One region of the Erwinia sp. E_sp_B01_1 genome, then DNA from elsewhere that is predicted to be linked to it. Evidence: predicted binding sites of a transcription regulator. Region 1 holds the regulator's gene; the other holds the start of a gene.
What was found. The regulator Fur, encoded in region 1, represses iron uptake genes when iron is present. The targets are predictions, from matches to a motif close to ATAATAATGAGAACNACTATCAA.
Positions count from the first base shown of each region.

Region 2: a site for Fur is predicted at 1,968-1,990, ahead of fes (enterochelin esterase). Genes of this name have one in related genera too.

Region 1 covers NZ_CP142208.1:1,403,917-1,407,700, reverse strand. Annotated here, with positions in the region: gene ybfF (esterase) at 1-191, shown strand, start outside; gene ybfE (LexA regulated protein) at 338-619, shown strand; gene fldA (flavodoxin FldA) at 782-1,312, shown strand; gene fur (ferric iron uptake transcriptional regulator) at 1,666-2,109, shown strand; gene VRC33_RS06890 (beta-N-acetylhexosaminidase) at 2,162-3,784, opposite strand, start outside.
Region 2 covers NZ_CP142208.1:4,270,076-4,273,859, reverse strand. Annotated here, with positions in the region: gene fepB (Fe2+-enterobactin ABC transporter substrate-binding protein) at 1-694, shown strand, start outside; gene fes (enterochelin esterase) at 677-1,912, opposite strand; gene VRC33_RS19850 (TonB-dependent siderophore receptor) at 2,074-3,784, shown strand, end outside.

The DNA of each region.
Region 1 (3,784 bases):
CCGCAGGGTCACAACCCATATTATTTATCCGTGGCGAACTTTCTCCTTATCTCGCCGATGAGTACCGTGACGCGCTGCTTGCCCAGTTCCCTCAGGCCCGTGCCCATGTGGTAACCGGTGCCGGTCACTGGGTTCATGCTGAAAAACCTGATGCTGTTTTGCGCGCAATTCGACGTTTTTTTGCGCTGTAAAAACAAATGTTTCCTGAGATGGCTAAAACGTTGTCGTCATGACTTTCACTGGGGTATGATGGCGCGCTTTAAATTTGTCGCAGCACGAATTTCAGCCGACATCAGGCCTGAACCATCGAACTCCAGCCTTTCAGTATCACGATTCTATGGCAAAAGAAAACACGGACCGCACCACGATCGATCTGTTCGCAGATGACCGTCGCCCGGGACGACCTAAAACTAATCCGCTTACGCGTGATGAGCAGTTGCGTATCAACAAACGTAACCAGCTCAAGCGCGATAAAGTGCGGGGACTGAAACGCGTTGAGCTGAAAATGAACAGCGACGCAGTGGATGCCCTGAATGAACTCGCTGAGCAGCGTAATATGAGCCGCAGTGAGTTAATAGAAGAAATGGTTATGGCGCAGCTGGCCGACCAGAAGCGCTAAACAGCATCAGCTTACCGGCTGTCCGGCATCTGCCGGTGAAGCACAAAGCGACAAAAGCGGGCGGATTACTCATTTATCCCCCTGGAGCTGTCTGCTATCATTGCCGGTATCTGTAGTGAGCAGCCTTTACCCCATCATTGAGATTCAAGAGGTTAGTAAGTCATGGCAATCGTAGGCATTTTCTTTGGCAGCGATACGGGCAATACAGAAAACATTGCAAAAATGATCCAGAAGCAGCTCGGTAAAGAGGTTGCTGAAGTTCAGGATATCGCTAAAAGCAGCAAAGAAGACCTTGAAGCCTTTGATATTCTGCTGCTCGGTATCCCAACCTGGTATTATGGTGAGGCCCAGTGCGACTGGGATGATTTCTTCCCGACGCTGGAAGAAATTGATTTCAATGGCAAACTGGTAGCCCTGTTTGGCTGTGGCGATCAGGAAGATTACGCAGAATACTTCTGCGACGCGATGGGCACCATCCGCGACATCATCGAGCCTAAGGGTGCGGTTATCGTGGGTCACTGGCCAACAGAAGGTTATCATTTCGAAGCCTCTAAAGGGCTGGCGGATGATACCCATTTCCTTGGCCTGGCCATTGATGAAGATCGCCAGCCAGAACTGACCAGCGAACGTACCGAAAAGTGGGTCAAACAAATTTTTGATGAGCTCCAGCTGCAAGAAATCATTGAAGCTTAAGGAGTGCGGCCTGTTGTGGGACATATCTCACATCAGGCCAGTGATTTTTCCTATAGAAGTAATAGGCACATTTTTGTAACTTTCATCTGCAAAACTGTAGAATATCGCCATCGGTCACCCCGCTTTCTCAATGTCTTCGCCCTGCTGGCGATGACAGAGCGAAATGTTCACCCAGCGCTTGCTCTTCCGGACGTAACGACTTTCATCATTACCTCCCTCAACAGTGACGCATCGCCGGTAGTATTCATTTCGAAGTATCAGATCTATAATGAGACGTTTAGCTTTTCGCGTCGACCGATGTTCATGGCTTTTCAGCCACACAGTGACTAGCAAAGTAACAGGACAATATCCGCATGACTGACAATAACACCGCATTAAAGAAGGCCGGCCTGAAAGTCACGCTTCCCCGACTGAAAATTCTGGAAGTGCTTCAGGAACCTGAGGGCCATCATGTCAGTGCGGAAGACTTGTACAAGCGCCTGATAGATATGGGCGAAGAAATTGGTCTGGCGACGGTTTACCGCGTTCTGAACCAGTTTGATGATGCGGGGATCGTTACCCGTCATAATTTTGAAGGCGGCAAGTCCGTTTTTGAACTGACTCAGCAGCATCACCACGATCACCTCATTTGCCTGGACTGCGGTAAAGTGATCGAGTTCAGCGATGAATCTATCGAAACTCGCCAGCGTGACATCGCTACGCGTCACGGTATTAAGCTCAGTAACCACAGTCTGTACCTTTACGGTCACTGTACCACTGGCGATTGCCGCGAAGACGATACCCTGCACGACAAGTAATCTGCACTAACAGTAAAAACCGGTGAACTTCACCGGTTTTTTTTTGCCCTTCTTAAAGCTTCTCTACCCTGCTGAAGCGTTCGCCGGCTTTATTCACCGTGCGCAACCACACTTTGCCTTCCACCTGTGGCTGATGCCCGGCCTCATAAAGCTGCCAGGTTTTCCCTTCATCCAGACTGTACTGCACAGCCAGGCCCGGTAATGCCGTATTGACCTGTAACTTACCCTTGACGATTTTACCGCCCGGTAAAGGTAAGCGATAAGCTATGCCAGCCTTGTCCAGCTTCGCCAGTTCACGCTGGCCCAGCAGATTGGCAAATCGCTGCCAGTCCTGGCGCTGAGCGTCCTGATCCACAAAGTGAGTTTTACCACCGATATACTCTTTCCCTGCTTTGTAATCCTGCTCCCAGTCAGCCCGATGCCAGGCTCGTTCCGCAACGGAAAGGACGCGAGGGAAAATCATATATTCCATCTGCTGGTCGGTACGAACCGTTTCGCTCCACAACTGAGCGGAAAGCCCGGTGGCTCCAGGCCAGGCTTTGTCCGATTTTGCACTGAAATTTTTGCCATCGCGATCGACCGAGGTCTCGGCATTTTGCGGCAGGTTATCCGGTGCGAAGCCGAAAACTTTACGTTCATCACTGAAGCGGGTGCCCCAGTAATAGCCACGCTCAAGAGGATTAACCTCATACGGGAAGTCCATATAGAGATAATCAGGATTTGAAACAATCACTTCGTAGCCTTTGTTTGCCCAGTCATTGGCCGAGTCAAATCCTCCCCAATAGAGGGTATCCCAGAAGTTCACCGCAACCTTTTCGGTGGCAAAAGCGTTAGCATCCCTGGCATCTTTCAGCCCATCCTGCCATGCCTGCATCTTGCCGATGCCATGCGCGTTAACCTGCTGACTGACTTTCACCGCAAAATAGCTCGGCAGGTGGCCAAGATCGGCCACTTTCCCCTCTTTAATCATCTTCTGACAAACCTGGGATTTCGCCCACGGCTGATCTTCCTTGCTCATGTCCAGCAACCCGGTGCCGGCAACCGGTTTTTTGATGTCAGAGTAACCCGCGCCAAATCGGATATTTTTCGCTTCATCTCCGCCGAAATGCCAGGTCTGAAGCGGCTGCCCGGCCGCCTGGTGCATAGCCTGAATCTCACTGATGATTTTATCGGTAAAGCGTAATGAAGAGGTCAGGCAGGGATTCAGATAGCTGGTGCGATTGTAGAGCTGAACCGAAGTGGTGTTTGAGTTATCGGTGGGATCGACAAGCCTGTAGGCCGTGGCTTGCTGGGTTTGACCTGCTTTCATCAGGCGATCGTAGCGTGCCTCCATTGAGACCACGGCAGCCCGGGCATGGGCAGGCATATCGATTTCGGGAATAACCTGAATGCCGCGCGCATCTGCATATTTCACGATGTCGATATAATCCTGGCGGCTGAAGTGGCCGCTACCATTGTTATCGCTCTGCGGGCCCGATCCAAGTTGCGGCAGCAGGCAACGCTTTTCACTGAGGTCATGGCAACGTTTAGATCCCACGTCAGTTAATTCAGGCAGGCCTGGAATTTCAATACGCCAGGCTTCATCATCGCTGAGATGAAAATGGAACACGTTGATTTTCCAGCCAGCCAGCTGATCCAGCATGCGGATCACCGCCTCTTTGCTGTGAAAGTTGCG
Region 2 (3,784 bases), 1.9 Mb from region 1:
GGTTGCCAGAACCAAAGGCGTTAAGCCGCTCCCCGTGGGGGAAGCCAGCCTTGAATCCATTGCTGGCCAAAACCCCGATTTGATTGTGGTCAGCGCAACGGGCAAAGACTCAGCGCTGGCTTTATACGATCGTCTTTCGCTGATAGCGCCCACGCTGGTCGTTAATTACGATCGACAAAGCTGGCAGCAGATAGAGCTGCTTCTGGGCCGGGCCACTGGTCATGAAGCCGGGGCTGAGAAATCAGTACGGTCTTTTCAGCGTCAGGTTGAGAAAGTCAGAGGAACTCTGGCTTTGCCGCCGCAGCCTGTGACGGCGCTGGTTTACAATCCGCACAGTCGTATTGCCAATCTCTGGACCCGCGATTCTGCTCAGGGACAACTGCTGAAATCGCTGGGTTTCACCCTTGCTCAGGTTCCCGTTGTGGTGGCTGATGCCCGTAAGCGGCTACAACGGCGGGATATCATCCCGCTCAGCGGAGAGAATCTGGTCACCGGAATTACAGGGCAGTCGGTGTTGATGTTTGCTACTGACGAGTCAGGGAAAGCGGCATTTTTGTCAGAGCCTTTACTGGCAGCTTCCCACGCGGTTCAGCATCAGCAGGTTTACACGCTGGGCAATGACAGTTTCCGTCTTGATTTCTACAGTGCGACGCATCTTGTGACGCGGATTGAACAGTTATTTACCCTTCACTGAATCAGACCAGAGCCATTTCAACCCGTCGGTGATCCCGCCGCGCCAGCACAGGGCATCGTGCCCACCATCGATTTCACGGTAACGGACGGTTTGTCCGGCTTTGATCAGTAAGGGATACAGTTGCCGGTTTGCTTGCAGAATGATTTTTTCATGCAGGCCGGCGTCGATCCCAATGCGTAAGGAGGGGTTTCCGGCCAGGCCTTGCTCAATTTGCTGGATCAAAATGCCCGGAGGCTGGTCTGGTTCAGAATACCGGTGCGGCCACCAGAAAGATCCAGACTGACTGAGTACGCAGCCAAATCGCTGCGGCCAGTTTACCCCTGCATAGAGCGCTGCCAGGCCACCAAAGCTCTGCCCAATCACCACTGTCTTTGCTGCTTCCTGTGAAAAAGCCAGCTCCTGCTGAAGCTGGGGCAGGAGTTCTTGCTGGATAGCCTCCCAGAATGCGGGGTAGCAGGGAAGTTCTTGTGACCGTAATTTATTACTGACTGAATCAATAAACAGATAAACGGCTTCAGGGATCTCTTCTCTCAGGGTCATCGCCCAAAGAGGGGCGGACAGCGGCTGGATTTTGGCCCAGAACATGCCATCCAGCAGGATAATCAGCGGACGCTGCGCGGGATTTTTATTGCCTGTGCAGAGAATCGCAACGTCTCTGCTGTTGCCAAGGACATCACTTTTCCAGCGACAGTACCTGAGTTGTTCCGATGGGCTCTCTTCAGGCAGGGTGCTCTGCTGCCACTCTGGCTGGGCAGGAGCGGCTGGCATATGCAAGGGAGAGACCCAGTGGCCGCGCGCGCTTTTCCAGCTACCCTGCGGATTAAACACATCGCGCTGAGTCAGCAAGAATTTATGCTTCCACCAGTTGCGAAGGGCATTCATCGTCAGGGGCTGCTCAGGGGTTTCTGTAGCGCTGTCGGGCATCAGAGAGTAGCTGCCTCGCCAGCATTCGCTGAGCGACAAATTGATTTGCCAGACATCAGTGCCCGTCACTCGTTCTAAAGAGGGGGGCAGAATGCCGCGGTGATGGTCAGTAATGCCGGTGATATTCAGCCAGACTTTGCGGGTGGAAGAATGCTTTTCATCTCCTTCGGGATCGCGCCAGAGGAAGGTCACTCCGGCACAGCCATTTTTCGTCTCTGCCACTACGGGGGTTCCCTGCTGAGCAATCCCCTGCCACCAGGCTGCGGAACCCATGGGGTGAATGGGTATTGTCATATATTTTTTCCTGTTACGGCGTGAACTTCTTGCTCAATATGAGAATGATTTAAATATCGTATTGATAAGTATTATCGTTTGCAATAGTCTGTTTCCGCGTATTAACACTTTCACCCCCTTCGGCTGGCGAAGGCGGGTCTTTTCGCAGGGAAATAGCTTCGATGTTCAAATTATCACGCCTCTCGCTGGTAGCGCTGGCTGGATGTGGGTGGGTGTCACTGGTACAGGCAGAGAATGGTGGCACTAACGAAGGTACGCTGATGGTCACCGCCGCAGAGCAGACGCTTCAGGCGCCTGGGGTCTCTACCATCACGGCTGATGAAATCAAAAAACACCCTCCCGCACGCGACCTTTCCGAAATTATTCGCACCATGCCGGGCGTTAACCTGACCGGCAACTCTACCAGCGGGCAGCGCGGAAATAACCGGCAGATTGACATCCGGGGGATGGGACCAGAAAACACGCTGATCCTGATTGATGGTATGCCGGTTTCCAGCCGAAATTCCGTACGGTTAGGGTGGCGCGGGGAACGCGATACGCGAGGCGATACCAACTGGGTTCCCCCTGAAATGGTTGATCATATCGAGGTAATCCGGGGCCCGGCGGCGGCAAGATATGGCAATGGCGCTGCGGGGGGAGTGGTAAATATCATTACTAAACAGACGCAAAATACATGGCACGGTTCATGGAATACTTATCTGAATCTGCCAGAGCACAAGGCTGAAGGATCCACAAAACGCAGTAACTTCTCTCTGACCGGTCCGCTGGCAGAAGATTTCAGTTTTACGCTTTATGGCAACCTCAGCAAAACTCAGGCTGATGCCCAGTTTATCAACAAAGGCCATCAGTCACTGCGTACCGGCACCTATGCGGATACGGTGCCTGCGGGCAGAGAAGGGGTAGAGAACAAAGATATTCACGGCAAACTGCGCTGGGTATTTGCGCCAGGGCAGGCACTGGAATTCAGCGCAGGCTACAGCCGTCAGGGAAACCTTTACGCTGGTGATACTCAGAATACCAATACCAGCGCGCTGGTTCAGGACAATTACGGCAACGAAACCAACCGGCTTTACCGTCAGGATTTTGCGGTGAACTGGACAGGCGTCTGGGATAATGGCGTCAGCACGCGAAGCTACGCGCAGTATGAAAACACCCGTAATTCGAGAATGAATGAAGGGTTAGCCGGGGGAACCGAGGGGATATTCTCCGACAGTGGATTCTCTACCATCCAGCTTGATGACGTTCTGTTGCACAGCGAAGTCAGCGTACCTTTTGAATGGCTGGTCAATCAGACGGCAACCCTGGGTACAGAATGGAACCAGCAGCATATGAAGGATGGCGCCTCTAATACTCAGGCCTTGTCCGGAGGAGGCATTGAAGGGATCGACAGCGCCAACCGCAGTCCGTACTCATCAGCAGAAATCTTTTCGCTTTTTGCAGAAGATAATATGGAGCTGACTGACAGTACCATGTTGGTGCCGGGCCTGCGTTTTGATCACCACAGCATTGTAGGAAATAACTGGAGCCCTTCTCTTAACCTTTCGCAGTCGCTCAACGATGACTTCACGCTAAAACTGGGTATCGCCCGCGCTTATAAGGCCCCCAGTCTGTACCAGACTAACCCAAATTATGTGCTTTACAGCCGTGGCCAGGGATGTGCGGACAGCTCAGGGGCCTGTTATCTGATGGGCAACGAGGATCTTAAAGCGGAAACCAGTATCAACAAGGAAGTGGGGATTGAGTATAAACATGAAGCCTGGCAAGCCGGTCTGACCTGGTTCCGTAACGATTACCGCAATAAAATCGAAGCGGGATATCTGCCCAGCGGCGTGTCCACTACCGGCAGCGCTGATATTTATCAGTGGGAGAATG